DNA from 3 places in the Bradyrhizobium sp. 2S1 genome. Region 2 is predicted to be linked to each of the others. Evidence: predicted binding sites of a transcription regulator. Region 2 holds the regulator's gene; each other region holds the start of a gene.

Region 1 (2,267 bases), 4.2 Mb from region 2:
TGTGGGGCTGTTGGAAGTTGCCTTGGAAAGTTGCGGCGGGACGGGGCGATCCTCGCATCCGGGCGTGAAGTCATGGTTAACAAGTGCCTCATATTCCGGGATGCGGTAGTATTCCGGGACCGGACGGCCCCCGCCGATCTTTGATTTTGACCGCCAGGGGCCTATAAGGCCGCGTTTTCCACCCGTTCAGACCCTACGCTTTCGAAGAGACGTCGCATGGCCGGCCATTCCCAATTCAAGAACATCATGCACCGCAAGGGCCGGCAGGATGCCCAGAGGTCGAAGCTTTTCGGCAAATTGGCCCGCGAAATCACCGTGGCGGCCAAGCTCGGCACCCCGGACCCTGCGATGAACCCGCGCCTGCGCGCCGCCGTGGTTGCGGCCCGCGCCGAGAACATGCCCAAGGACAACATCGATCGTGCGATCAAGAAGGCCGCGGGCAATGAGGGCGAGAACTATGACGAGATCCGCTACGAGGGCTATGGCCCCGGCGGCGTCGCCGTCATCGTCGAGGCGCTGACCGACAACCGCAACCGTGCCGCCTCCGACATCCGCTCCTTCTTCACCAAGTCGGGCGGCAATCTCGGCGAAACTGGCTCGGTCGCCTTCATGTTCGACCGCACCGGTATCATCGAATACGACGCCAAGGTCGCCTCCGACGACGCCATGCTGGACGCCGCGATCGAGGCCGGCGCCGACGATGTGGTTTCCAGCGAGGCCAGTCACGAGGTCTACGCCTCGCAGGACACCTTCCGTGAAGTGGCAAAGGCGCTGGAAGCGAAGTTCGGCGAGCCGCGCAAGGCCGCGCTGACCTGGAAGCCGCAAAACACCGTCTCGGTCGACGACGAGACCGGCGAAAAGCTGTTGAAGCTGATGGACCTGCTCAACGAGCACGACGACGTGCAGAACGTGTTCGCCAATTTCGAGGTGTCCGACGCGCTGATCGCGAAGATGGGCGGCTGATCTACTTGTTGCGCTGTCATCGCCCGACTTGATCGGGCGATCCAGTATCCCAGAGACCCGAGTTTGATCCGAGAAGCCGCGGCGTACTGGATCCCCGCCTTCGCGGGATGACGAGCGAGGCTCGCTGCTACGACCGCGGCAGGGGATGACCCGTCCGTTTGTGTTTCGTTCTCCCGGCGCAGGCGGTATCACTACCCCATGACATCGCAGCCGATTCGCTCTCCCGTCCGCATCATCGGTATCGATCCGGGTCTCCGCCGCACCGGTTGGGGAGTGATCGAGACCGAAGGCAATCGTCTCGTCTATATCGCCTGCGGCTCGGTCGAGCCGCCGGATGATGTGCCGCTGGCGAACCGGCTGCTCGCAATCCATGAGGGGCTGGCCGCCGTGCTCGGCGACTACAGGCCGGCGGAGGCGGCGGTCGAGCAGACCTTCGTCAACAAGGACGGTGTCGCCACGCTGAAGCTCGGGCAGGCCCGCGGGGTCGCCATGCTGGCGCCCGCAATGTTTGGTATCTCGGTCGCCGAATACGCACCGAACCAGGTCAAGAAGACCGTGGTCGGCGCCGGACACGCCGAGAAGAACCAGATCCAGGTGATGCTGAAGATCCTGTTGCCGAAAGCCGAGCCGCGGTCCGCCGACGCCGCCGACGCGCTCGCGGTCGCGATCACCCACGCCCATCACCGCCAGAGCACCGCGCTGCGGCTCAGGGTGGCGAGCCTATGAGGGACTCTTCTGACGTATCGCGAAGTGAGGAGAGCACACTGGTTGGGCTCCCTCCCCCCTTGCGGGGGAGGGTTGGGGAGAGGGGTAAGCCCCGGGCGACGGTGCGCGATGTGCGACGACGAGGCATCAACGAAGCGCGCGAGACAAGTGAGTGCGGTGCGAGCGTTGTTATGCGTCAGCCAACTGAGCAAGCGGCACCCCTCTCCCTAACCCTCCCCCGCAAGGGGGGAGGGAACCCTTCCGCTGGTGCCTCCCTCACCGAAGTCGAAACGATCGTGCGAGCCACGAGCGCCGAACTTGGGGGGGCGCGATGATCGGCAAGCTCAAGGGCCTGATCGACTCCTACGGCGAGGACTATGTGATCCTCGACGTCGGCGGCGTAGGCTATCAGGTGCATTGCGCGAGCCGCACATTGCAGGCGCTGCCGTCGCCGGGGAGCGCGGCCGTGCTCTCGATCGAGACCTATGTCCGCGAGGATCAAATAAAACTGTTCGGCTTCCGCTCGGATCTTGAGCGCGAATGGTTTCGCCTGTTGCAGACCGTGCAGGGCGTCGGCGCCAAGGTCGCGCTCGCGGTGC
Region 2 (2,267 bases):
TGGTCAAGCAGTCGCTGGAGGCCGAGGGCGTCGCGATGGCGTTCTGGCGGATCGCGATGCGGCCCGGCAAGCCGATGATGCACGGCCGGCTCGGGGCCATGCGGGTGATCGGCCTGCCCGGCAATCCGGTGTCGTCCTATGTCTGCGCCTTCCTGTTTCTGGTGCCGTTGATTCGGGCTTTGAGCGGCCGGAACACGATCCATCATGTCCGCACGACCGCCCTGCTCGGCCGCGACCTCGCCGCCAACGACCAGCGCGAGGACTATCTGCGCGCGCGTCTCGAGGAGCGCCAGGACGGCGCGCTGATCGCCACGCCGGTGATGCAGCAGGATAGTTCGCTGCTCGGGAATCTCGCTGCGGCGCGGGCACTTCTGGTACGTCCGCCGTTTGCGCCCGGCGCCGCCAAGGGCAGCGAATGCGAGATCCTCACACTGCCCGACTGAGGTTTTCGCGGGCTGCCGATTGCGCGCCGCCTGATGCGTTCACCGGAAATTAAGTGGTTGCGGAACACATATCGAACATATAGTGTCCGTTCATGATTTGTTTCGAGTACTGGTGTCTACAATCGGGAAGCCGCTAGGGAGCATTGCGCTCCCGAGATCAGGCCCCGTCTGAAAGGCCCCACCTGAAGAGTCTCGGAATCGAACGACGCTATCAACCGGGGGAATGCTCGAGATGCTCACGCGCAAACAGTACGAACTTCTGCGTTTCATCAATGAACGTCTGAAAGAGGCCGGCGTGCCGCCCTCCTTCGACGAGATGAAGGATGCGCTCGACCTGCGCTCGAAGTCCGGTATACACCGCCTGATCACTGCGCTGGAGGAGCGCGGCTTCATCCGCCGCCTGCCCAACCGCGCCCGCGCCATCGAGGTCATCAAGCTGCCCGAACTGGCCGCCGGCGGCGGCAACGGTCGCCGCGGCTTCACGCCGAGCGTCATCGAAGGCACCCTCGGCAAGCGCAGCAGCACGCCGCCGATCGCCGAGGACGACGGCAACCGTCCGGTCGCCGTCCCCGTGATGGGCCGGATCGCGGCGGGTACGCCGATCGAGGCGCTGCAGACCCGCAGCCACACCATCAGCGTGCCGCCCGATATGCTCGGCTCCGGCGAGCACTATGCGCTGGAAGTGCGCGGCGATTCCATGGTCGACGCCGGCATCCTCGACGGCGACATGGCGCTGATCCAGCGCAACGACGTCGCCAACACCGGCGACATCGTGGTGGCGCTGATCGACGAGGAGGAAGCCACCCTGAAGCGCTTCCGCCGCCGCGGTGCATCGATCGCGCTCGAGCCGGCCAACACTGCCTATGAAGTGCGCATCCTGCCGCCGAACCGGGTCCGCATCCAGGGCAAGCTGATCGGGCTGTATCGCAAATACTGACGGCGGCGGAGCATGATCCGGAAAAGTGCGGAGCGGTTTTCCGAAAAGATCATGCTCGAACAGACATATGGAGCGGGATGACGATTCGAAGAAAAGTCATCCCGATCCGGGAACGAGCAACAGATCGGATCGTTCCTTGGAAGATAGTGCGACGTGCGGACCACCTAGGATGCGCCCTGATACCTCTCGCGCATTGTAGCGCGTTTGTGATTGAGGCGTTCGACGGCCAGTCGTACAATCGCCCAGAAACGAGCAGACACTCGTTTGCTATCGTCCACTCTGGTAGAGGCCTGCGCCTCAAGGAGAGGCACGGGTCGCTACCTCGAAAAGAGGAGCCATCCGATGTGTGACTATAGTCTGCACGCCGTGGCATCGCGCCCCGCCATTGTCGGAGAGACGCTGATCACCACGACTTTCCGCGGCACGTCGACCCGCGGCTTTGCTTCGGAGAACGATCCCACTGTCGCGGTCTGCATGCTGCCGGGCACCGAGCTCGCTTTCGCCGAGAACGTTCGCTACGACAGCCGCTGGATCTGGACCAAGACTATGAATTTCCGCGTCGGCGTGTTCAACGAAGTCGAGCCCGACGTGCCCGATCGCCATCATGACGCGGTCGAATTCCCCGACGGCAGCCACGTTCTGGTGACCCAGCTCGTCGAGGGACAGCGCGTCAGCGTGCTGCAATTGCCGGCACTGCATCCGCCGGTCGAGCACAAGCCGAAGGTTGTGGAGAGGCGGCCCTCCGCATTCGCGTCGCTGTTTTTGGGTTGAGCGCATCGTCGCCGCGGAATGAGCCATTCGGCGGCGGATGACCTTAGGCGATTTCGAGCGACCCCGGATTTCCGCTTCCGGGGCGCAGCAGGAGATTTGCGTCGGCGAGCGCCTTG
Region 3 (2,267 bases), 500 kb from region 2:
CAGCTTGCGAAACTCATCGGGGACCGAACGAACGGCTTCCAGCGCCGCCGAGCCGTATCCAATCGCGTCCCAGCCAAAGCGATCGCGGATCCTGTCGATGGCACAGTCTGCCGCCCAACGGGCCATCCCCGGCGGACTTCCAGGGCGAAGTGCTTCATCGGCCAGTCCGAGCGGGAGGTCGAGAGCAAGATCCCAGTGTTCCTCGAGCTGCGACACCGAGATAGCCAGCAGCGAGATGATCTTCTCGCCCGGGTGGTCAGCAAGCGCAGCGCGTACCAGACTTTCGGCGAGGGAGGCGAGGATCATTGTCCTGCACACCGGCGCATCGAGCGTCATCGCGCGCGTCACCGACTTCAGGTCGGCGAAACGAACGCGCACCGTCACGGTACGTCCAGGCCGGGATTTTGCCCGAAGCCGCGTGGCGACACGGTCGGCGAGATGAAGCAGCGTTGGCCGAATGACTTGCTCGATCGCCGGCTTTCGGCCAAGCGCCGATTGTGCTCCTGCCGAGCGCGCACGGCGGTGCGGCTTGAGTTGTCGTGGATCGCGATTCCAGGCCAGGGCTGCGAGCTTCTCGCCCGCCGCGGGACCGAGCAACCTTGCCAACGACCGTTCGGACAATTTGGCAAGCTGTCCGATTGTCGAAACACCGATCGCCGCGAGCCGCGTCCGGGTGACCGGCCCCACACCCCACATCAGTTCAACCGGCAATTCGTGAAGGAATTTCAGCTCGGCGTCGGGATCAACCACGACAAGCCCGTCGGGTTTTGCGACTTGCGAGGCGACCTTTGCCAGATGCTTGGTGCGTGCGACGCCCACCGAGATCGGCAAACCGAGCTCAGTGCGTACGCGCCGCCGGATCGCCGCGGCGATCTCGGCGGGCGTTCCGAACAGGTGCGTGCAGCCGGCAACGTCGGCGAACGCCTCATCGATCGAAATGCGCTCGACGAGCGGTGTGAAATCGCCGATCACCTTGATGGCCGCATCACCCAGCCGCTGGTAGTCGCTGAAATGCCCGCCGACAAAAATGAGCTGCGGGCACAGTTCGCGCGCTTCCCGTCCCGACATGCCGCCACGCACGCCGAAGGCCTTGGCCTCGTAGGACGCGGCAAGCACAACCCCGCCCCCGACGGCGACCGGCCTGCCTCGCAGCGTCGGCTCAAGCAGCTGCTCGACCGATGCGTAAAATGCATCGAGGTCGGCGTGAAGGATCGTCGCTGCCGTTGCCATCTCAAGCCGTTCACCCCGGCCCCCGACCGAAATTGGTCGACCCCAGATGCGAAGATTGACACTAGGACAAAACAAGAACAATATGTATCCGGAATTTATGATTGTGCTGGCGTGCGGCATGACGGATGTCAGTCCGTCAATGCGCCTTGTCGATCGTTCGCGTATCGGCGCGTCTGTCGGCCTCCGTTCATTGACGGACAAGCTCTTTGGGGTTGATATCCTCAAATGAACGATCACGCTCATCAGGTGGACTTTCAGGCCACGGCCTCGCTTTACAAATGGCCGTCTCTCAACAATGCCAGGCGAGAGGATCGGGTACCCTATATGGTCGTCAACGGGACGCTCGACCAATGCATTCGCGATTTCATGGACAAGCCTGAGAAGACGCGACACCTCTATGAGATCCGGACCAAGTCGCAGCCTCCCCTCGTCCCCGAGGTGCTGTCGCCGGAGCATGTGCTCGAGCTCTCCAGGCTGCGCGAATTTCTCTGAGGCGTGCTTCGGCCACGCGAACCTGCACCGCCCCCTCCCTAGGCGGACTTATCCGTCTGTTGCATGCTTGACGGCGGATTGTTTGCCTATGCGCGAGCCGTTACACTCGCCCGACTCTCTGACTGATGGACGTCGATGCCGGCATTGACTAGCCGCTTCGACGTTCGCTGACGCTCGCAAATCGCCCGCACGGGAGAGCAACGGCTGCGCGACCGGTTGATGAGGCATCGAGAGGCGCCGCATGAAGTTCAATCTGGCGATCCTGAGCGTGCTGGCCGCAAGGCCCGAGCAACGGATCCCACTTGAGGAGGTCAGCCGCGAGGTCAAGCGCATGATCGCAGGCGGCGATGGAGCTGCGCAGGTGAGGCGATCGTCCGAGCTGGGCGACGCTGACGTCTTCGAAGCCGGATTGGCTTCGATCAATGACGCCGGTCTGCAGATCACCGACTCCGGCCTCTCGCTATGGCACTCGCTCGAAGCTTCACGTGGCGAACGGCAGCGCATCGAGCAAGAATCCAATGAACGGCAAGAGCGCCCGGACACCG

What was found. Region 2 encodes LexA, which represses DNA repair genes until DNA is damaged. Its sites were predicted from a motif close to TGTTCNNNNTGTGTTCNG; they were not measured.
Region 1: a site for LexA is predicted at 1,119-1,136, ahead of ruvC (crossover junction endodeoxyribonuclease RuvC). Genes of this name have one in related genera too.
Region 3: a site for LexA is predicted at 1,293-1,310, ahead of dinB (DNA polymerase IV). Genes of this name have one in related genera too.

The regions. Positions count from the first base shown of each region.
Region 1 covers NZ_CP147717.1:1,037,452-1,039,718, reverse strand. Annotated here, with positions in the region: gene HAP54_RS05015 (YebC/PmpR family DNA-binding transcriptional regulator) at 217-963, shown strand; gene ruvC (crossover junction endodeoxyribonuclease RuvC) at 1,162-1,689, shown strand; gene ruvA (Holliday junction branch migration protein RuvA) at 2,000-2,267, shown strand, end outside.
Region 2 covers NZ_CP147717.1:7,558,897-7,561,163, reverse strand. Annotated here, with positions in the region: gene glp (gephyrin-like molybdotransferase Glp) at 1-443, shown strand, start outside; gene lexA (transcriptional repressor LexA) at 676-1,380, shown strand; gene HAP54_RS35670 (hypothetical protein) at 1,723-2,151, shown strand.
Region 3 covers NZ_CP147717.1:7,055,615-7,057,881, reverse strand. Annotated here, with positions in the region: gene dinB (DNA polymerase IV) at 1-1,230, opposite strand, end outside; gene HAP54_RS33185 (hypothetical protein) at 1,597-1,722, shown strand; gene HAP54_RS33180 (hypothetical protein) at 1,991-2,267, shown strand, end outside.